DNA from 4 places in the Bacillus sp. 2175 genome. Region 2 is predicted to be linked to each of the others. Evidence: predicted binding sites of a transcription regulator. Region 2 holds the regulator's gene; each other region holds the start of a gene.

Region 1 (5,633 bases), 340 kb from region 2:
AGGATGTTCCATTGCATCCATTAATGTTTCACGGTTAAATACGTTAATATTTAAGTGGTGGCCTTCTTTTACTGCATAGCCATCAAGCATTGATACTAAGTTACGTACTTGTACATCATCTTCTTTACCAAGTGCTTTCGGAATAATAGAGAATGTATTAGAAATACCATCTTGTGCATCTTCATATGGTAATTTAGCCACAGATAATAATGAAGCTAATGCACCTTTTGTATCACGTCCATGCATTGGGTTCGCACCTGGTGCAAATGGTTCTCCAGTACGGCGGCCATCTGGAGTATTACCAGTTTTCTTACCGTATACAACGTTAGATGTGATTGTTAAGATTGACATTGTATGAACAGAATTTCTGTATGTTTTATGTTTACGAAGTTTATTCATAAATGTTTTTACAAGATTTACAGCAATCTCATCTACACGATCATCATTGTTACCGTATTTAGGGAAATCTCCTTCAATCTCGAAGTCAACTGCAATACCATTTTCATCACGAATTGGTTTTACTTTTGCGTATTTAATTGCACTTAATGAATCTGCTACTACAGATAGACCAGCAATACCTGTTGCCATTGTACGAAGAACGTTTGTATCATGAAGTGCCATTTCAATACGTTCATAGCTATATTTATCATGCATGTAATGGATAACATTTAATGTGTTTAAATATAGACCCGCCAACCATTCCATTGTCATATCAAACTTATGCATAACTTCTTCATAATTTAATACTTCAGAAGTAATTGGTGCGTACTCAGGACCAACTTGTGCTTTAGATTTTTCATCTTTACCACCGTTAATCGCATATAATAATGCTTTCGCTAAGTTTGCACGAGCTCCGAAGAACTGCATTTGTTTACCGATTCTCATTGCAGATACGCAACATGCAATACCGTAATCATCGCCGTATTCAGGGCGCATAATGTCATCATTTTCATATTGAATTGCTGATGTTTTAATAGACATTTTCGCACAGTAGTTTTTAAAGTTCTCTGGTAATTGTTTAGACCAAAGAACAGTTAAGTTTGGTTCTGGAGCTGGTCCTAAATTATCTAATGTATGCAAGAAACGGAATGAGTTCTTTGTTACTAATGGACGACCATCTAATGCCATACCACCGATAGATTCAGTTACCCAAGTTGGGTCACCAGAGAATAATTCATTATAATCAGGTGTTCTTGCGAATTTCACAAGACGTAATTTCATAATGAAGTGATCTACAATTTCTTGTACTTCTTCTTCTGTTAAAGTACCATTTGCTAAATCTCTTTCAATGTAAATATCTAAGAATGTAGAAGTACGCCCAAGACTCATTGCAGCCCCGTTTTGCTCTTTAATCGCTGCAAGGTATGCGAAGTATAACCATTGGAATGCTTCTTGCGTGTTTGTTGCTGGCTTAGAAATATCGAAGCCATGAGAAGCGGCCATTTCTTTTAACTCTTGAAGTGCACGCATTTGCTCAGATAACTCTTCGCGTAAACGCATTGTATCTTCGCTCATTACACCGCCAGTTAAATTTAAATCAGCTTTTTTCGCTTCAATTAAATGATCAATACCATATAACGCTACTCGGCGATAGTCACCGATAATACGTCCACGTCCGTATGCATCTGGAAGACCCGTAATAACACCTGATTTACGTGCATTTCTCATTTCTGGTGTGTATGCATCAAATACACCTTGGTTATGAGTTTTTCTCCAATCTCTAAAAATACGACTAAGTTCTTTATCCATTTCGTATCCATAAGATTCACAAGCTTGTTCTGCCATACGAATACCACCATATGGTTGTAAAGAACGTTTAAATGGTTTATCAGTTTGGAAACCGACTACTTTTTCAATATCTTTATTTAAGTATCCAGGGGCATGTGATGTAATAGAAGAAACAATTTTTGTATCCATATCAAGAACGCCACCGTTTTCACGTTCTTTCGTTGTTAAATCCATTACTTGATCCCAAAGTTGTTTCGTTGCTTCAGTTGCTTCTGCTAAGAAAGATTCGTCTCCTTCGAAAACGTTTACATTATTTAAAATGAAATCGCGAACATCAATCTCTGCTTTCCATTTTTCACCTTTAAAGTTTTCCCATGCGTTTTTAACATTTTCTAATACTTGAGTCATCCTAATCTCCTCCATTTTTGATTAGTACAGGACTAAGATTTTTTATATAACAGCTTACACACTTAGAATACTACTTTTTTACGAAAGTGAACGAAATAGTTGTGACATGTTTGTGAAATATTGAGCAAACTACTATATATATAGTGTTAACTTCATTTAAAAGTCTTTAAAATTAACCCTTTCCTTAATTGTATTTTTTTGGTATCCTTATATACGAGTCCTATTTTGTAATATAAGAACAATACCCATTGTAGAGCTGTAATACTCTTATCTCCTAATCTGTTATAGTTTTTATAACAGAACAAAAAAGTGTACACATGTTGTACACTTTTTTGTTACTTCTATAAAACATCTCTTTTTCTATTGCCATCATAGAATCCGCCACGATTGTCTGTTAATGAAATTATTTGCTCTAGTCCCTCTATATGATCACCTATAATTCGAAGTACAGCTGGAGGGTGACCTATTTTTGCGAAATGTTCACTGGGACGAATACGGTTCATCTTATCAACCTCAACACGATATACACATGCAATTTCAAATCCAGACAGAAGAGCCTTCACTTGTGCTACACAAGGTGACAATAAAGATTTATACCCAATTGCTTTCAAACACTTTTGGCTAAATGCATTAGGTACCGCAATAAGTGAGCCTACCCCTAAATCCTTTCTATCACAAGCTAAATTTAGTGCATACTTAAATGCAGTTACAAGATGAAGTGGTACTCTTAAATCTAAATAGTGATTTAAATCATTTAATGCGACGTCCTTTCCATCTGCTATAGCTTTTGCAAAAGGATATAGCTCACTCGCTGGAATAATAAAATCGCCGTCTATAAATAACACAATTTCTCCTTTGGCAAAATAAGTTCCAAGTGAGCGCCCTACATCATTTCCGAGTGCTTCTTTATATACAATTGTCGTTGCCCCTTTGTCTTTTGCAATTTTTTTCGTTTTATCTGACGAACCATTTACGACAACGATAATTTCGAAGGGTTCAATTTTGCGAAGCTCTTCTATAACGTTTCCAATTGTTTTCTCTTCATCTTGTACGGGAATAACAACAGATAGTTGCTTTCCTTTATACAAATTAGATGTGACGCCCCATCCTTGATAAAACTCTTCAAAACTTAAAGTATGATAGACACTATCCCTTTTCCTATTTCCATCATAATATCCTCCGCGCTCATCACTGCTTAATATCCGTGCCGCTACTGCTTCTATATGATCACCTATCATTCTTTTTTCAGATTGGGAAAGATTTGTTCCATATGCAGCATGCTGGAATGGACGAAATTTATTTGGCGTAATAACGTCAATGGCGCAATGACGACTAATTCTCCATTTACTTTGAAGTAGGCGTAAATGAGCCACAATAGGATTAACAAAACATTCATATCCGATGCTTTGAACGACTTCTTTCGTCAGCGCATGAGGTACATCTAATAAAGAATTAATTTTTAATTCTTCACGCTCTAACATTGCATTTAATATTTGGCGCCATACTGTAATAGAAGTAGGTTTTTGCCTTTTTAAAAATAATGCATCCAAATTATTTAAAACTACATCTGCCTGATCGTATAAAATCGGATTAAGGAATAATTTTAATTTTGAAGTTTGAATAGCAAAATCACCATCTATAAATAGTAATACATCACCTATCGCATGTTTTGCGCCGACTGCACGTCCAACATCGTTCCCTAGTAGCTCTGTATGTTTGATTACTTTACACCCTAAACGATCTGCAACATCTTCTGTTCCATCATTACAACCGTTTGCTACTACAATAATTTCTACTGGATTTAATAGTCTTACCGATTGAATAACGTCTGAAATCGTATCGACCTCATTACATGCAGGAATAATAACAGATAATGACTTAGCCATTGTTTTGTTCACGAAACCACTTAATTGTTTCCTTCAATCCGTTTTCCCACGTTACTTTCGCCTGAAATTGAACAAGCTTTTTTAATTTTGTTACATCTGGTCTTCTATTTGGAATTTCTTCAAAACCATGAGGATATACTTCTTCAAAAGGCACTTGTACAATCTTCGAAGAAGAATTCGTTAATTTTTTAATTACTTCTGCTACTTCTTTTATACTCTGTTCATTCTCAGAACCTATATTAATAATCTCACCATTTACCTTCTCATCCATTGCCCGAATTGTTGCTTCTACCGCATCACTCACATACGTAAAACAACGTGTCTGCTTTCCATCTCCATATACGAGAATGTCTTCTCCTTGCAAAGCCGCACTAATAAATCGCGGGATTACCCCTGCATACGGACCATCTTTCGCTCTTGGACCATAAATATTAAAATATCGAACAATCGTTACCGGTAAACCTTCTAATGCGTATCCTAAACATAATGTCTCTTCCAACGTTTTACAAACTGCATAACTCCAACGAATTTTAGAAGTTGCCCCGTATAATCGATCTCCCTCTTCAGAGAAAGGCGGCTTGGCCTTACCATATACTTCTGAAGTAGAAGCAAAAACTACTTTCTTCTTTCCTTTTAACGCTGCTTGTAAAATATTTCTCGTCCCATCAAAATTCGTTTCTATGAGCTCTATACTTTTTTCCATTGTTGTTTTCACACCTAAAATTGCTGCTAAATGAAACACGACATCATGCTGATCTACTAATTCATAAATAGAATTTTTATCTAAAACACTTATTGGAATAACACGGATTTTTTTCATTAACTCTTTATGGTACTTATTTTTACCTTTATAAAAGTTATCCACAACAGTGACCTCATAACCTCTTCTCATCAACTCTTCAGCTAAATGCGACCCGATAAATCCGGCCCCACCTGTAATTAAACATTTCTTACTCATTTACTCACCTTCTTTACAATCCCGCGTGTATCTATTACTCGGTCCATTCCTTTAAAAAGCTTCCAATCAATATTAGAATGATCCGTTAAAATTAAAATACAATCCGCTTTTTTAACTTTTTCTTCATCTAAAGAAACAGATTGATACACCTTATCTCCAATTTCCGCGAAAGAAATATAAGGATCATGATATTCTATCTCGTATCCTTGATTTCTTAATAATTGAATAATCGGTAACGCTGGTGATTCTCTCAAATCATTTACATCTTTTTTATACGCAATCCCTACAATTAACACCGTTGCAGGTGATTGCACCACACTTTTTACTTTCCGGACCATTTTCTCTGGCATTTCTTCATTAATTATATGTGCTGCCTCAATTAATTGACTAATTGCCCCATTCTTTTTTATTCTCCATTGAAAATATAAAGGGTCTACTGGAATACAGTGTCCCCCTATCCCTGGCCCTGGCCAATATGGAGTAAACCCAAATGGTTTTGTAGATGCCGCTTCAATGGCCTCATAAAAATCAATGCCTAAACTTTCACATAGTGTGTTTAGTTCATTTACTAAAGAAATGTTAACTAAGCGCTGAATATTTTCAAATAGCTTGCACATCTCTGCTACTTTCGGAGAGCTAACAGGTACAACTTC
Region 2 (5,633 bases):
GCAATTTCTTCTTCTAATTCTAATATACTTTGTTCTAGCTCTTCAATTTTTCTAGTGCGTTGACGCTCTAGTTTTTTACGCTCTTTTTCTTCTAAATAATTTAATTTCTCTTGTGCAACCACCTTTTGAACAGGAATGTCACTTTCTTGCTGTTCAAGTTCTGCACGTTCAATCATTTCATTTTTCTTTTCAACGTAGTAATCGTAATCCCCTAAATATTCCTGTGCACCTTCTGTTGATAACTCAACCACAGTCGTTGTTACACGGTTAATAAAGTAGCGGTCATGTGAGACGAATAGAAGAGTCCCTGGATAATCAATTAAAGCATTCTCCAAAATTTCTTTACTGTTTAAATCAAGGTGGTTCGTAGGTTCATCTAGAATTAATAAATTTGATTTTTGCATCATAAGTTTTGCAAGAGCTAATCGAGCTTTTTGTCCACCACTAAGGGAAGATACTGGTTTCAGTACATCATCTCCTGTGAATAAAAAATTCCCGAGTATAGTACGGATTTCTTTTTCAGGTTGCAGTGGATATTCATCCCATAGTTCATTTAAAACCCGTTTAGAAGATGTTAAGTTTGCTTGTTCTTGATCATAATAACCAACAGATACATTTGATCCGAAAGAAACATCACCATTTAATAGTGGTAACTTATTCACAATAGACTTTAACAATGTGGATTTCCCAATTCCGTTTGGACCAACTAAAGCAACACTATCTCCGCGAGTTAAGCGCATAGTTACATGTTCAATTATAGGGTTCTCATCATAGCCGATGGTTGCATCATTTACTTGTAAAACATCATTTCCACTTTGCTTTTCAATATCGAAGTGGAATGATGCTGACTTAGAATCCCCTAATGGTCTCGTTAATAATTCCATTCTGTCTAGTTGTTTACGACGACTTTGAGCACGTTTCGTTGTAGAAGCGCGAGCTATATTCTTTTGAACGAAGTCCTCAAGTTTTGCGATTTCATCTTGTTGTTTTTCGTAACGTTTCATTTCTTGCTCATATAATGCTGATTTTAAGTCTAAATATTTACTGTAGTTACCAACAAATCGTCTGCTTTCTTTATTCGAAATTTCATATACTTGTGTAACGAGTTTGTCTAAGAAATAACGGTCATGTGAAACGATTAATATTGCGCCAGGATAACCTTGTAAATATTGCTCAAGCCACGTTAATGTTTCGATGTCTAAATGGTTTGTAGGCTCATCCAAAATAAGTAAGTCTGGTTTTGTTAATAATAATTTCCCGAGAGCTAATCTTGTTTTTTGCCCGCCGCTTAAAGTAGAGATCGTCGTCTGGTGCGTTTCAACTGGGAAGCCAAGGCCGCTTAAAATGGAGCGAATATCCGCTTCATATTGATATCCACCTTGATCTTTATAATTGAGTTGCAATTGGTCATAATCAGCTAACAATCTTTCATATGTAGCTTCGTTTGAAAAGTTTTCTTCTTTTCCCATTTCTTGCTCAAGCCTTCGAAGTTTTGTCTCCATTTGCTGTAAGTGGGTAAAGACGGTTAGCATTTCATCCCAAATTGTTAAAGACGTTTCTAGTCCAGTATTTTGAGCTAAATATCCGATTGAGACATCTTTCGGTTTTATAATTTCGCCACCATCATGAGATAATTCACCAGCGATAATTTTTAATAATGTAGATTTGCCTGCTCCATTCCTTCCAACTAATGCGATACGATCTTTTGTTTGTACTTCCAATTTTATGTTTGCAAGAATCGTTTCTGCACCGTATAATTTCGAAAGCGCGTTTACTTGTAATAAAATCAATGTTTTCACCTCAAATAATTTCTTAACTTTGCCATGTTTATATTTCTCAATCATACTAAAAATAGTGTATAGTTTAAAATAAAGAGAGAATACTTCTTCTCTTTATTATACAAGGAATTTAATGAGTGCTAAACTTCTGTATTTGATTAAAGTATATGAATAAAGATAGGAAGAGAGGAGAGGTCATATGGATCAGCAAAAGATTCCACAAGCCACTGCTAAAAGATTGCCTCTATACTATCGATTTATCCAAAACTTATCTCTTTCTGGTAAGCAGCGTGTTTCATCGGCCGAATTGAGTGAGGCAGTAAAAGTAGATTCCGCAACAATACGAAGAGATTTTTCGTATTTTGGAGCGTTAGGGAAAAAGGGATATGGATATAACGTAAATTATCTATTATCATTTTTCCGCGAAACACTTGATCAAGATGATATAACACGTGTAGCACTTATTGGAGTAGGTAATTTAGGGACCGCTTTCTTACATTATAATTTCACGAAAAACAATAATACAAAAATTGAAATGGCATTTGATGTTAGTGAAGAGAAAGTTGGAACAGAAATCGGGGGCATTCCTGTATATCATTTAGATGAATTAGAAGAGAGATTATCAAATGATATACAAGTGGCAATATTAACAGTACCGGCTACAGTAGCACAAGCTGTAGCAGATAGATTAGCTGAAACGAGCGTGCATGGTATTTTGAATTTCACACCAGCGCGATTAAACGTATCAGAGAATATTAGAATTCATCATATTGACTTAGCTGTAGAGTTACAAACATTAGTTTACTTTTTGAAAAACTATCCACAATAAAACGCAGAGGAAGCGACCTCTGCGTTTTATTATTGTTTCTTCTTTGTGAATTTAATTAATATAAGGCGAAGTGCCAAATTAAAATCAATTGTTGCCATAACTGCAAATAGTATTGTCCACATATTCCAGATTGTATCTGTCACGTTCGTAATGGCGAAGCGTGTAAAGATACATCCAAGAAGGAAGTATAGTGCAGCCATGAACAATGGTGAGTTTCTCATACAAAAAATCCTCCGATAAAGCCTTGCATTTTTTCAGCTTCTTTAATCATTTCTTGAATTTGTTCATTGCTCATAAAAATTTGCCCAATAGCGACCAATGTATTCATCGCAACATGAGCTGCAATCGGAACGATAATCCGTTTCGTCTTCACATATAAGAAGGCGAATACGAGCCCCATAGCAGTGTATACCAATAAATGAGTAAAATCAAAATGAATTGCTGCGAATACAAGCGAACTAATGATAGCTGCGATAAAGAAGTTAAACTTCTTATAAAGTGCACCAAATAAAATTTTTCTAAATACGATTTCTTCTAAGATAGGTCCAATTATAGATACAACAATAAGGAACCAAGGGGTCGTTCTTGCAATCTCCATTAGTTTCATTGTATTTTCTGAACCTTGTTTAATTCCTAGCAGCTGCATCTCGATCATACCGGCAACTATTTGTGAAAAGAAAGCTAAGAAGAACCCGATGAAAATCCATCCAATAGTAGCTGGAGCAGAAGAGCGCTTTGGATCTAAATGCCTGTCACGAATATCTGTTCTAAGTAACCAAAGTACGATACATAATGCAACAAAGAAGCTAATAATTGCCCAGTGTCCCGTTATGATTTGTCCTTTTTCCTCAATGGTAAATCCTCTATTATCATAGAGTCCTGTTTTTAGGAGAAGTGGCAATCCAACAACGCCAGATAACTGCATTAAAATGTATGTAACGATAATCCACCAGTATTGTTTCTTCAAATGGTTTAACCATCCTTTCTAACTATAGTGTATGAGATAAGTTAGGATAACATGTAAATATGCTACCTACGATATAAACCTCACTTGAATTATGTTTTTTTCGTAAATCCTTATTTGAAATTATAATAGAAGACAGGAGAAAGTTGTGTGTGTAGCGAAAACAACTTAGGGTGTCCTTTCATATTGTAACATACGAGCAGTGGAAACAACGATTCATATAGTAAAGGCAGTATTCTATATAGAAAGTTTATATAGTGATTTGCGAAAAAATTATGATTTTTTTACTTGCAAAAGAAATTGAGATTATTTATTATTATAAGTGTGTTAGCACTCGGATGACTTGAGTGCTAATAAAAGAAATTTACATAACAAAATGAGGAGGTTATTGTTCATGCTAAAGCCATTAGGTGATCGCGTTGTAATTGAGCTTGTTCAAGCAGAAGAAAAAACAGCAAGTGGTATCGTATTACCAGATACTGCAAAAGAAAAACCACAAGAGGGTAAAGTTGTTGCAGTAGGTACTGGTCGAGTGCTTGAGAATGGTGAGCGTGTTGCTTTAGAGGTAGCAGCAGGTGATCTTATCATCTTCTCAAAATATGCAGGTACTGAAGTGAAATATGAAGGTACAGACTACTTGATTTTACGTGAAAGTGACATTTTAGCAGTTATCGGTTAATTATATAAATCTTAAAAAATCCAAGGGGGTCAATTATTATGGCAAAAGATATTAAATTTAGTGAAGAAGCACGTCGTTCGATGCTTCGCGGTGTCGACACTCTTGCAAATGCAGTAAAAGTAACGCTTGGACCAAAAGGTCGTAACGTTGTTCTTGAGAAAAAATTCGGTTCACCACTTATTACAAATGACGGTGTAACAATCGCAAAAGAAATCGAATTAGAAGATGCATTCGAAAACATGGGTGCGAAACTAGTAGCAGAAGTTGCTAGCAAAACAAATGACGTAGCTGGTGACGGAACAACAACTGCAACTGTATTAGCGCAAGCTATGATTCGTGAAGGTCTTAAAAACGTAACAGCTGGTGCGAACCCAATGGGTCTTCGTAAAGGTATCGAAAAAGCTGTTACTGCTGCAATTGAAGAATTAAAAACGATTTCTAAACCAATCGAAGGTAAATCTTCTATCGCACAAGTAGCTGCTATTTCTGCTGCTGACGAAGAAGTAGGTCAATTAATCGCTGAAGCAATGGAGCGCGTTGGTAACGACGGCGTTATTACTTTAGAAGAATCTAAAGGCTTCACAACAGAATTAGACGTAGTAGAAGGTATGCAATTTGATCGTGGATATGCATCTCCTTACATGATTACTGATTCTGACAAAATGGAAGCAGTTCTTGATAACCCATACATCTTAATCACTGACAAAAAGATTTCTAACATTCAAGAAATCTTACCAGTATTAGAGCAAGTGGTACAACAAGGTAAACCACTTCTTATCATTGCTGAAGATGTAGAAGGCGAAGCGTTAGCTACATTAGTAGTGAACAAACTTCGTGGTACATTCAATGTAGTAGCTGTTAAAGCTCCTGGATTTGGTGACCGTCGTAAAGCAATGCTAGAAGATATCGCGATCTTAACAGGTGGCGAAGTAATCACTGAAGAATTAGGTCGTGACTTAAAATCTGCTACAGTTGAATCTTTAGGACGCGCTGGTAAAGTTGTTGTTACAAAAGAAAACACAACTGTAGTTGAAGGTGTAGGAAGCACAGAACAAATCGAAGCTCGCATCGGTCAAATCCGTGCGCAATTAGAAGAAACAACTTCTGAATTCGATCGTGAAAAATTACAAGAGCGTCTTGCAAAACTTGCAGGTGGCGTAGCGGTAATTAAAGTAGGTGCAGCAACTGAAACTGAGTTGAAAGAACGCAAACTTCGTATTGAAGATGCACTTAACTCAACTCGTGCAGCAGTAGAAGAAGGTATCGTTGCAGGTGGTGGTACTTCACTTATGAACGTATACACAAAAGTAGCTTCTATCGTAGCTGAAGGCGACGAAGCAACAGGTATCAACATCGTACTTCGCGCACTAGAAGAGCCAGTTC
Region 3 (5,633 bases), 250 kb from region 2:
CTTTTTGCTGTAATAAAATATTCCCCACTTGTGGGCCATTTCCATGCGCAATTACTATATCCACATCATTTTCCATTATTTTCACAAGTTGTTCTGCCGTTTTTTCCAACGCTTCTTGCTGCGCTCCCGCAGTAGCTTCTCCAGACTGTATCGCATTTCCCCCTAGTGCAACTACAATTTTTCTTCGTGCCATATTCCAGCCCTCCAGTTGATTTCGCTTTCACAGCGCTTTATAAAGTAATACTGCCTGTAATTAATCCATAAATCGCAAAGAATGCTAAAGCACCAATTGCTACGGATGATGCTAATTCCACTCGAGTAAATATTTGCTTCGAACTCTTTTGCTTTTGAACATTGTAAAAAATAAAAATACCTGGCGCATATAAAGTCATTGTTAATAATAAATACTCTAAACCAGCTGCATAAACTAGCCACACGCCATAAATACTGGCTATCAAGCCAATTATTATATTTTTATTTCGATCTGCTTCTTCAGACTTTAAGCTATGCTTCAGTTGATAAAACGCTGAAAAAGCATATGGGATTAAAATAGCTGAAGATGCTAAAGAGAATGCAAAGTTATACGCCTGATCAGAAACGACGAATGTTAACAAGAACATTTGTATTAAACCATTTGTTATCCATAATGAATTTACTGGAGCCTTATTTTTATTTTCTTTTGCAAACCATTTTGGAAATACTCCATCTTTAGCCGCTAAATATGGAATTTCAGAAGCGAGCAAAGTCCAACCTAACCAAGCACCTAATACAGAGATGACCAAACCTAAATTAATAAAAATAGCACCCCATTTTCCAACAACACTTTCAAATAAATAAGCCATAGCCGGATTTTTCAAACCTGCAATATCTGCTTGCTGCATAAGTCCAAGAGACAATAATGTGATTAAAATATAAATGATGAGTGTACCAATTAAGCCAATAACGGTTGCTTTCCCTACATCACTTCTATTTTTTGCTCGACTGGATAAAACAACAGCCCCTTCTACCCCAATAAATACCCATAAAGTTACAAGCATTGTACTTTTAACTTGGCTGCCAACTGCTCCCCATGAAAAAGAACCAGTTTGCCCCCAAAATCCATCTAAGAACGTATCAATATGAAACGCGAAGATTCCTATGACAATAAATACAAATACAGGTACTAATTTTGCGATTGTAGTTACTAAATTCACAAGTGCTGCTGATTGAACTCCACGTAAAATTAACATGTGAACACACCATAATAATACGCTTGCACCAATAATGGACGCTACATTTTGCCCGCCTTCAAAGATTGGGAAGAAATATCCTAATGAAGAAAACAATAATGTACCGTAAGCTACATTCCCAAGCCAAGCAGATAGCCAGTATCCCCACGCACTATTAAATCCCATAAAATTACCAAATCCTGCTTTTGCATAGCTAAAAATACCACCATCTAAATCTGGCCGTTTTACAGTTAGATTTTGAAAAGATAATCCAAGTGCAATCATCCCAATTCCTGTTATAACCCAGCCAATAATAATGGCTCCAGCACCAGCACCTTTTGCCATATCACTCGCTAAATTAAAGGCTCCACCGCCAATCATAGACCCAACTACAAGAGCCGTTAGTGTAAACAACCCTAATTTCTTATCTTCACCCATTCCACTCACCTCTCTTAAATTGCAATAACAATACAAAAGCAATAGTGAATGATAGTGTCTAAAGGAGGAGAAAGAAGAAAGGAAGACTCCCTTTCTTCTTTACTCCATATTTCCTAAAGTAGCTGCCATAACCGCTTTAATTGTATGCATTCTATTTTCAGCTTGATCAAATACTTTTGAATGTTTACTGCGGAATACTTCGTCAGTTACCTCCATTTCTTTCAACCCATATTTCTCATAAACTTCTTCGCCATACATCGTTTCAACATCATGAAATGCAGGTAAACAATGTAAGAAAATCACGTTTTCATTCCCTGTTGCTTTAATCATTTTCATATTTACTTGATAAGGTTTCAATAACTCGACACGTTCAGCAAATTTTTCTTCTTCCCCCATAGACACCCATACATCTGTATAAATTACATCTGCATTCGCAACAGCTTCTTCCACATTACTTGTTATCATTACCTGTTCATTATATTTTTTTGCTAAATCAATTACTTCTTGTGCAGGCCATAAAGATTCCGGTGTACAAATACATACATCCATTCCAACGATTGCTCCACCAACTAGTAAGCTATTAGCAACATTATTTCGTCCATCGCCAACGTAAACGAGCTTCACATTTTTCAATTTCCCTAGATGTTCTCTAATTGTTAATAAATCTGCTAGTGTTTGTGTTGGATGCCACATATCTGTTAATCCATTCCAAACCGGTACACCAGAATTTTGTGCTAAAGATTCTACGGTTTCATGATGAAATCCACGAAACTCAATTCCGTCAAACATACGCCCTAACACTTTTGCTGTATCCTCTACAGATTCTTTTTTCCCAAGTTGAATATCACCTTTCCCTAAATATTCAGGATTTGCCCCTAAATCTGTACATGCTACTGTAAATGCACAACGCGTACGAGTAGAAGTTTTTTCAAATAAAAGCGCTACATTTTTACCTTCTAAATAATGATGCGGAATACCATTTTTCTTTTTCTCTTTTAATTCTGCTGCCAAATCTAGAAAATATAACAATTCTTCTTGTGTAAAATCTTTTTCTGCTAGAAAGCTTCTTCCTTTTAAATTTGGTCTAGTCATTAACATAATTCATCCCTACTTTCTCCGTTATTTATACTAAATATCTTTACGAACAATTGGCATACTCATGCAACGTGGACCCCCACGACCACGAGATAATTCCGAACTTAGAACCTCAATCACTTCTATACCGTGTTCCCGTAATAACGTATTAGATACATAGTTGCGATCATATGTAACAACTACACCTGGCGCGATTGCTAATGTGTTCGAGCCATCATTCCATTGTTCACGAGCAGAAGCAATTACATCTCCTCCTCCACATGGAATAAGAACTAATTCACTTAAGCCTAATACCTCTTTTAATGCTTCCATTAAAGACGTACGATGTGTAATTTTAAGAGTTTCCTCATCTGATCCTTTTTCTAAAATATAAATATTCATATTCCCTTTTGGTCCTTGAATGGCTGGGTGAATTGTAAACTTGTCATAGTCAACCATTGTAAATACTGTATCTAAATGCATAAATGCTCGACATTTTGGAATTTCTATTGCTAACACTTTCTTAATTTTATTTTGTCGGCTAAAGAGATTTTTAGCTAAACGTTCAATTGCTTTAGCTGAAGTACGAGCAGATACTCCAATCGCAATTGTTTCTTCATTTAAAATTAGCTCGTCGCCACCTTCAATTGGAAATTTATAATCACGATCTAACCAGATTGGTACATTATGTTTTGCAAATCTTGGATGATATTTAATGATGTACTCCATGAATAATGATTCACGTCTACGCGCTGGTTCTCTCATCTTATTTATCGTTAAGCCATCGCCCACGCTAGCTGCTGGATCACGAGTAAAATATAAATTAGGCATTGGATCTAAGTAAAACGGATAGTGATCTTCCATTAATTCATATAAATGTGTCTTCTTACTTGTTTCAATTTCGTTTTTCCGTACACCACCCATAATTTTTTGAATTAATTCTTCATTTGAAAAGGAAAGTAAATATTCTTTTAAAGTTTGATGTGCAACATTTACGTCGGCCTGTCCTTCTTTTAAAATACGATCAACAAATTCTTCTCGAAGTTTTTTATCTACTAACGCCTCAGCGGCTAGTTTTTCTAAATAAAGAACTTCAACACCCCGATTGCGTAACGTTTGTGCAAAATAATCATGCTCTTTTTGAATAATTGGTAAGTATGGAATATCGTCAAATAATAATTGCTGCAAATAATCTGGCGTCAAGTTTTCCACTTCTTTACCCGGTCGTTTTAATAAAACCGTTTGTAATTCCCCAATTTCTGAAGTAACATGTATCGGATGTTTCATTTGTTGTACCTCCTTTTAAATATGTTTGATGTCTTACAAGTACATAATAAATGCTCTACACTTTCATCTTTGTGAAAGTATCCACATTATCATTGTGAAATATTAAACAAGTTATTTTTTTAAAATCATACGAATATGTATTTTTATAACAAACTATCTCGCTTTCTCAATAAAAAATACATATATTACGCATATATGTTGAATATTTAACTTCCGTATTTAAACAAAAATCCTGTTTTTAATTTTATTAAAAACAGGATTTTTGCATCTAAATAATTAAATTTAATCTTTCTTCTATAATCTCCCTATCTGATTTCGACTGTGAAATTATAAGGCATGTATCATTTCCGCATATACATCCTATTTTTTCTTTCCAATCTAACTCATCAAATAAAACACCAATAACATGTGCATTACCAGGTAATGTTTTAATAACCATTAATTGATCTACACAATCAATTTTTACAACCACTTCTCGTAATTTTTTCTTTAACTTTATATCAGTTTGTACATGCTCTTCTGAGAAAACTTTATATATCATTAATCCTTCTTGAGAAGGTACCTTCGTTAAGTTTAACTCACGAATATCGCGAGAAACCGTAGCTTGTGTTACTAATACATCTTTTTTTGCTAACAATTCTACTAATCTTTCTTGCTTATCTATTTCATACTCCTTTACAAATTGTTTAATTAACCGTTGTCTTTTTTCTTTTTTCATAAAAGACACCCCTTTTAATATTATAGCTCGCTATAATTTTCATCCGAAAGGGACAGAAAAGAATGTTGCGGAAACGTTCATAGTTTAACTGTAAATATTAAATCAAGCTAAATAAAAAAGAGAAGAACAGCATTCTGTTCTTCCTTTTACATTGAAAATCGTTCAATTGTTTGTTTCAAGTCAGTTGCTTGCTTCTCTAAATCCTTTAATAATTGATCGATTACTATCATATTTTTAGACTGTTGTAGCGTCACACGCGCCACTTCTTGCGAACCAGCTGACGTTTCTTCAGCAATTGCTGCTACAGCTTTTGTTTGTGCTCCTGTTTGATGAATGTGGCTCACTTGTTCATTCATATAACTACTAATTTGCTGAGTTGCATCGGCTACTTCCATAACACTTGATGACATTTCTTTTAAAATTAATTCCGTAGCTTCCCCACGTTTCGCCTCTTCTTTAGCTATTTTCACTTGTTCTGTCATTTTCATTGCAACTTGTTGTACTTCATCTTGCATATTCCGTAATAACTGCGATATGTTTCTTGCAGAATGATCACTTTCATCAGCAAGTTTCCGTACTTCTTCCGCAACAACCGCAAAGCCTCTTCCATGCTCTCCTGCGCGAGCTGCCTCAATAGAAGCATTTAGTGCTAATAAATTCGTTTGGCTAGCAATCGCACTCACAACAGACACAATATGTTCTACTTGTTTCATTCGTTCTTCTAACTTCTGTACATTTTGCATTGAATCTTCATTTTCTTTTGCCAATGTTTGAATACCTTGAATTAAAGACGTAAAGACACGAGTACTATGCCCTAAAGCTTCAACCATTTCTGAAGACAATGTATCAGACTGCTTCGCTTTTTCTTCTACTTCACTTGCAATAGAAGTCGTTGTATCAACAGCAGA
Region 4 (5,633 bases), 1.4 Mb from region 2:
ATAATTGCTCGGACGAGTGATTCCACCCCTTCTGCTGCCGAACTTGCTGGAAGCCCGAGCATTCTCGCTATATGTGCATATCTTTCATCTGCCACAAAGTGCTCATATTTTGGGAACAATGCGTGTTTTCTTGGCTTAATAGCATTATAGCGGACTACGTGCGGCATTAGAATGGCATTTGCGCGTCCGTGCGGAATATGGAATTCTGGTCCAATCTTATGTGCTAAGCTGTGATTAATACCGAGGAAAGCATTTGCAAATGCCATCCCTGCAATTGCAGAAGCGTTATGCATTTTTTCTCTTGCTTCTTCATCATTTCCATCTTTATATGCTCTCGGTAAATATTTGAATACGAGATCAATAGCTTTTAATGCTAATCCATCTGTATAGTCATTTGCCATAACAGACACATACGCCTCAATTGCATGTGTTAAAACATCCATACCAGTATCTGCTGTTACATGTGGTGGTACTGTCATTACAAATTGTGGATCAACAATTGCTACATCTGGTGTTAATTCATAATCTGCGAGCGGATACTTTATATTATTTTTCTTATCTGTAATAACCGCAAATGGTGTCACTTCTGATCCCGTTCCTGATGTCGTTGGAATCGCAACAAACTGCGCCTTATTTCCTAATTCCGGATATTTACATGTACGTTTTCTTATATCTAAAAATTTCTGTTTAATACCATAGAATGTCGTTTCTGGATGCTCATAGAATAACCACATTCCTTTTGCTGCATCCATAGCTGAACCACCACCAAGTGCGATAATTACATCTGGCTTAAAGCTTTTCATCATTTCCGCACCTTTGAAAACAGTTTCATCTGATGGATCTGGTTCGACCTCAAAGAAAACTTCAACTTTCACATCATTTGCATTCTTGTTTAAATAGTGCGCGACTGTATCGACATAGCCATGTTCAACCATTCCGGAGTCCGTTACAATAAATGCACGTGAAATGTTAGGCATATTTGCTAAATAAGCTGTAGCATGTTTTTCAAAATAAATTTTTGGTGGCAGTTTGAACCACTGCATATTCTTTTTTCTATTTGCCAGCCTTTTTATATTTAATAAATGAGTCGCTGTTACATTTTGGGAAACTGAATTCTTTCCGTATGAACCACAACCAAGTGTAAGTGATGGAATAAATCCATTATATATATCCCCTATTCCACCTTGTGATGAAGGTGCATTTACAATGAGACGGCAAGCTTTCATACGTAACCCAAATTGCTTTTGCACATCTTTATTTGTAGAATGGATAACTGCTGAATGTCCTAAACCACCGAGGTTCAACATTTCTTCGCAATATGTAAATCCTTCTTCTAATGAATTTGCCTTCACACAAGCTAATACTGGACTCAGTTTCTCACGGGATAACGGATATGCTGCTCCGATACCTTGAATTTCAGCTACAAGCATTTTTGTATGTCCAGGAACAGTGATCCCAACTAAATCGGCAATATACTGTGCGGATTTCCCTACAATATCACTATTTACTGCACATGTATTTTCATTTATAACGAGCTTTTCTAATTTTTTTCTTTCTTCTTCTGTTACAAAGTAACAACTGTTTTCAATCATTTCTGTTTTAACATCATCATAAATTTCTTTATCGACAATGATTGCTTGTTCCGATGCACAAATCATACCGTTATCAAATGTTTTTGATAAAATTAAATCATTAACAGCTCGTTTTACATGTGCTGATTTTTCTATATAACACGGTACATTACCAGGACCAACGCCTAACGCTGGTTTTCCAGTAGAGTAAGCTGATTTCACCATACCAGCGCCTCCAGTTGCTAGAACGAGTGCTACACCATCATGGTTCATCAATTGTTTCGTCGCTTCAACAGACGGTCTTTCAATCCATTGAATACAGTGTTTTGGTGCACCAGCTTTCATCGCTGCATCATATACGGTTTTCGCTGCTGCCACAGAACATTTTTGTGCGGAAGGATGAAATGCGAAAATAATTGGATTTCTTGTTTTTATCGCAATTAACGCTTTAAACATTGTTGTCGACGTTGGATTCGTTACTGGTGTTACTCCAGCTACTACACCGACAGGTTCCGCGATTTCTATTATTTCTTCATGAGGATCTTCGTGAATAATCCCTACCGTTTTATCTTGCTTTATACTATGCCAAATATATTCAGTGGCAAAAATATTTTTAATGCATTTGTCTTCATATACACCACGGCCAGTTTCTTCAACTGCCAATTTCGCTAGCGGCATATGTTGATCAACACCTGCTAATGCCATTTCATGAACAATGTTGTCAATTTCCTCTTGTGTAAAACTTTCTAATGCTTGTAAAGCTTGTTGACCATTATTTACTAGCGTATCAATCATCTTTTTTACTTCCTGCATTTCATTTACAACTTTCTCTTTGACTACCATGTGAATTTCCTCCTATTCTACTATTACGGTCCTTATATGTCCCTGTAGGTCAAAATAAGTCCCAATTAACACAAAAAAATAGAGATGCTTTCCTACATGAATTTCATTGTTTGTGAAAAGTTTCACAAGTTTGTTCGTGAGTAACGTTTCCTGAATTCAATATACATGAAATCATTTCGTTTGTGTATGTCTATTTTGTGAAATGTTTCACAAAATAGACGTAATAAAAAAACGCACTGCTAATATAGAGCAGTGCATTTTTTATTATGCTAGCGCTTGTGCTAAATCTTCAATTAAATCTTCACCATCTTCAATACCGACAGAAATACGAAATAATGTATCTGTAATTCCTAATTCTTTGCGGCGATCAGCCGGGATTGATGCATGTGTCATTTGAGATGGAATAGAAATTAAACTTTCTACCGCTCCTAAGCTTTCAGCAAGTGTAAAGTATTGTAGTTTCTCAAGTACTTTATTTAATGTTTCTTCACTATCTACATCAAATGAGATAATAGCACCAAACCCGTTTGCTTGTTCTGTTGCTAATTCGTGATTTTGATGTGATTCAAGACCTGGGTAATATACTTTATTTACTTTTGGATGATTATTTAAGAACTCAGCAATAGCACGTGAATTCGTTTCATGTTCTTCCATACGAATTCCTAATGTTTTTAAACCGCGAAGTAGTAAGAAGCTATCTTGTGGCCCAAGAATACCTCCTGTTGAGTTTTGTACAAAGTGAAGATCTTCTGCTAGTTGTGGGCTATTTACAACTACTAAACCTGCAACTACATCACTATGACCTCCTAAATATTTCGTTGCACTATGAAGCACAATATCTGCTCCTAAAGAAATCGGCGACTGCCAATATGGCGTCATGAATGTGTTATCAATAATTGTTAATAGGTCTTTCTCTTTAGCAAGAGTAGATATTTTCTTAATATCAGTAATTTTTAGTAGTGGGTTCGTTGGTGTTTCCACATAAATTGCTTTCGTATTTGGACGAATCGCTTCTTCAACTTCCTCTAAGTTTGTTGTATCTACAAATGTATGCTCAATACCGAAACGGTTTAATACTTTCGTAATAACGCGGTATGTTCCGCCATAAACATCATCTGTTAAAATAACGTGGTCACCTTTTGAGAACAACATAATTGTCGCTGTAATAGCAGCCATTCCTGAACCAAATGCAAATCCAGCATGCCCATTTTCTAATACAGCAATCATTTCTTCTAAAGCTGCACGTGTTGGGTTACCTGTACGTGAATATTCATATCCTTGATGCTTACCAACTGCTTCTTGTTTGTACGTACTTGTTTGATAAATCGGTACGTTTACAGATCCAGTTGAAGGTTCTCCTATGCGAATACCATGAATTAACTTTGTCTTTGCTCTCATTTTTTATTCCCATCCTTTGTATATGTCTTTACTTAAATAGCGCTCACTGCTATCAGGAAAAATCGTTACAATATTTGTACCTGGTGCTGCCTTCTCGGCCTCAAGTAAGCTCGCATGAAATGCTGCTCCTGAAGAGCTCCCAACGAGAAGTCCTTCTTTTTTCGCTAATTCTTTCACTCGTAAAAATGCATTTCGATCAGAAATCGTATGAATTTCATCAAAATAAGATGTCTTCAAAAATGGCGGGATAAATTCCAGTCCAATTCCTTCGGTCTCATGTGAACCAGCCTTACCACCATTTAAAATAGATCCTTCTGGCTCTACGATAACTGTTTTAATATCTATATTTTTTTCTTTCAAATAAGATGCAGTCCCCATAAACGTACCGCCAGTTCCTGCTCCAGCAACAAATATGTTAATCTCTCCATTCAATGCGTCCCACAGTTCAGGTCCTAGTGTTTTAAAATATGCACGAGGATTTGCCTCATTTGCGAACTGACTTGGAGAGTATGAATTCGGTAGTTCATTTACTAACTCTTTTGCTTTAGCAATTGCACCGGTCATTCCTTGCTCAGTCGGTGTATGCACGACCGTTGCACCTAGTGCTTTCATTAATTCTTGTTTTTCAATACTAAATTTCTCTGGTACACAAACAATAACACGTAAATCATGTTCTAATGCTGCAAGTGCCAGTCCAATACCAGTATTCCCAGCAGTCGGTTCAATAATTGTTCCACCCTGGGTCACAAGCCCTTTTTCTAGCGCATCTTCGATTAATTCTCTTCCTAAACGATCCTTAACGCTTCCGCCTGGGTTATAAAATTCAAGCTTTGCAAATAAACGGACTCCTTTCGGAAGTGAAAAACGAGTAATTTCTACAATTGGTGTATGACCAATTAACTCATGAACTCCACGATATACATTCATCGTGTTCTCCCCCTTGTTTGCCAATAAAGAAAAGGCAACTGTATGTATTTTCTTTATATGAGACAGTTGCCTTTTTGTTACATTACTTTAACTCTTCTAACACTTTTACGATAAAGTTTGTAGAATGAAGAGCTGCTTGATCTAAAAACTGATCAAATGAAACATTTGATTCTTTACCAGCAATATCAGAAAGTGCGCGAATGATAACAAACGGAATTTCATATTGGTGGCATACTTGTGCAACAGCTGCTGCTTCCATTTCTACCGCATAAAGATTTTCAAATTTATCACGGATGGCTGCAACGCGGTTCGAATCACTCATAAATGAATCACCTGTTGCAATCATACCTTTTACAACTTGAATATTTTCTTCAGCCTGCATACATTTCTCAGCTAATGCAACTAACGCCTCATCAGCTTTAAATCCAGGCGGCATTCCTGGTACTTGACCATATTCATAGTTAAATGTTGTTACATCTACGTCATGGTGACGAACTTCAGTGGAAATAACTACATCACCAACGTTTAGAGAATGATGGAATCCACCAGCTGAACCAGTATTAATTACTTTTTCAGGCTTATATTTTTCTAATAAAATTGTCGTTGACATCGCTGCGTTTACTTTACCAATACCAGACTTTAACAAGATTACTTCATGCCCTGCTAATAGCCCTTTCGTAAATTCACAACCTGCAACCGTTTCTGTCTCTGCTTGTTCTAATTTGTCACGTAAAATACGTACTTCTTCTTCCATTGCTCCAATTACAGCAATTCTCAATCTAATCCCTCTTTCTATTGCTTAGTTGCCTCCATTACCCAAACGAAATGATTTAATCTCGTGAACGTTACATGGAAGCCATTGTTTTCAAAAATAGTCTGCATAACTGGAATACG

Evidence for each region. Region 2 encodes Rex, which represses fermentation and respiration genes when NADH is low (regulators of the CRP and FNR family bind a similar motif). Its sites were predicted from a motif close to TTGTGAAATATTTCACAA; they were not measured.
Region 1: the regulator Rex is predicted to act here: its motif matches at 2,247-2,264, upstream of pflB (formate C-acetyltransferase).
Region 3: the regulator Rex is predicted to act here: its motif matches at 4,100-4,117, upstream of arcA (arginine deiminase).
Region 4: the regulator Rex is predicted to act here: its motif matches at 2,610-2,627, upstream of adhE (bifunctional acetaldehyde-CoA/alcohol dehydrogenase).

Annotation. Positions count from the first base shown of each region.
Region 1 covers NZ_CM173819.1:587,161-592,793, reverse strand. Annotated here, with positions in the region: gene pflB (formate C-acetyltransferase) at 1-2,136, opposite strand, end outside; partial or broken gene ACXKY9_RS03245 (hypothetical protein) at 2,289-2,509, opposite strand; gene ACXKY9_RS03240 (glycosyltransferase family 2 protein) at 2,478-4,022, opposite strand; gene ACXKY9_RS03235 (UDP-N-acetyl-alpha-D-glucosaminuronate decarboxylase) at 4,015-4,980, opposite strand; gene ACXKY9_RS03230 (nucleotide sugar dehydrogenase) at 4,977-5,633, opposite strand, start outside.
Region 2 covers NZ_CM173819.1:250,465-256,097, forward strand. Annotated here, with positions in the region: gene ACXKY9_RS01475 (ABC-F family ATP-binding cassette domain-containing protein) at 1-1,790, opposite strand, end outside; gene ACXKY9_RS01480 (redox-sensing transcriptional repressor Rex) at 1,978-2,607, shown strand; gene ACXKY9_RS01485 (YdiK family protein) at 2,637-2,828, opposite strand; gene ACXKY9_RS01490 (CPBP family intramembrane glutamic endopeptidase) at 2,825-3,574, opposite strand; gene groES (co-chaperone GroES) at 3,966-4,250, shown strand; gene groL (chaperonin GroEL) at 4,289-5,633, shown strand, end outside.
Region 3 covers NZ_CM173819.1:497,127-502,759, reverse strand. Annotated here, with positions in the region: gene arcC (carbamate kinase) at 1-193, opposite strand, end outside; gene arcD (arginine-ornithine antiporter) at 231-1,646, opposite strand; gene argF (ornithine carbamoyltransferase) at 1,746-2,744, opposite strand; gene arcA (arginine deiminase) at 2,775-4,007, opposite strand; gene argR (arginine repressor) at 4,276-4,725, opposite strand; partial or broken gene ACXKY9_RS02815 (methyl-accepting chemotaxis protein) at 4,872-5,444, opposite strand.
Region 4 covers NZ_CM173819.1:4,111,921-4,117,553, forward strand. Annotated here, with positions in the region: gene adhE (bifunctional acetaldehyde-CoA/alcohol dehydrogenase) at 1-2,414, opposite strand, end outside; gene ACXKY9_RS21340 (bifunctional cystathionine gamma-lyase/homocysteine desulfhydrase) at 2,679-3,812, opposite strand; gene ACXKY9_RS21345 (O-acetylserine dependent cystathionine beta-synthase) at 3,816-4,739, opposite strand; gene mtnN (5'-methylthioadenosine/S-adenosylhomocysteine nucleosidase) at 4,822-5,517, opposite strand; gene ACXKY9_RS21355 (class I SAM-dependent methyltransferase) at 5,532-5,633, opposite strand, start outside.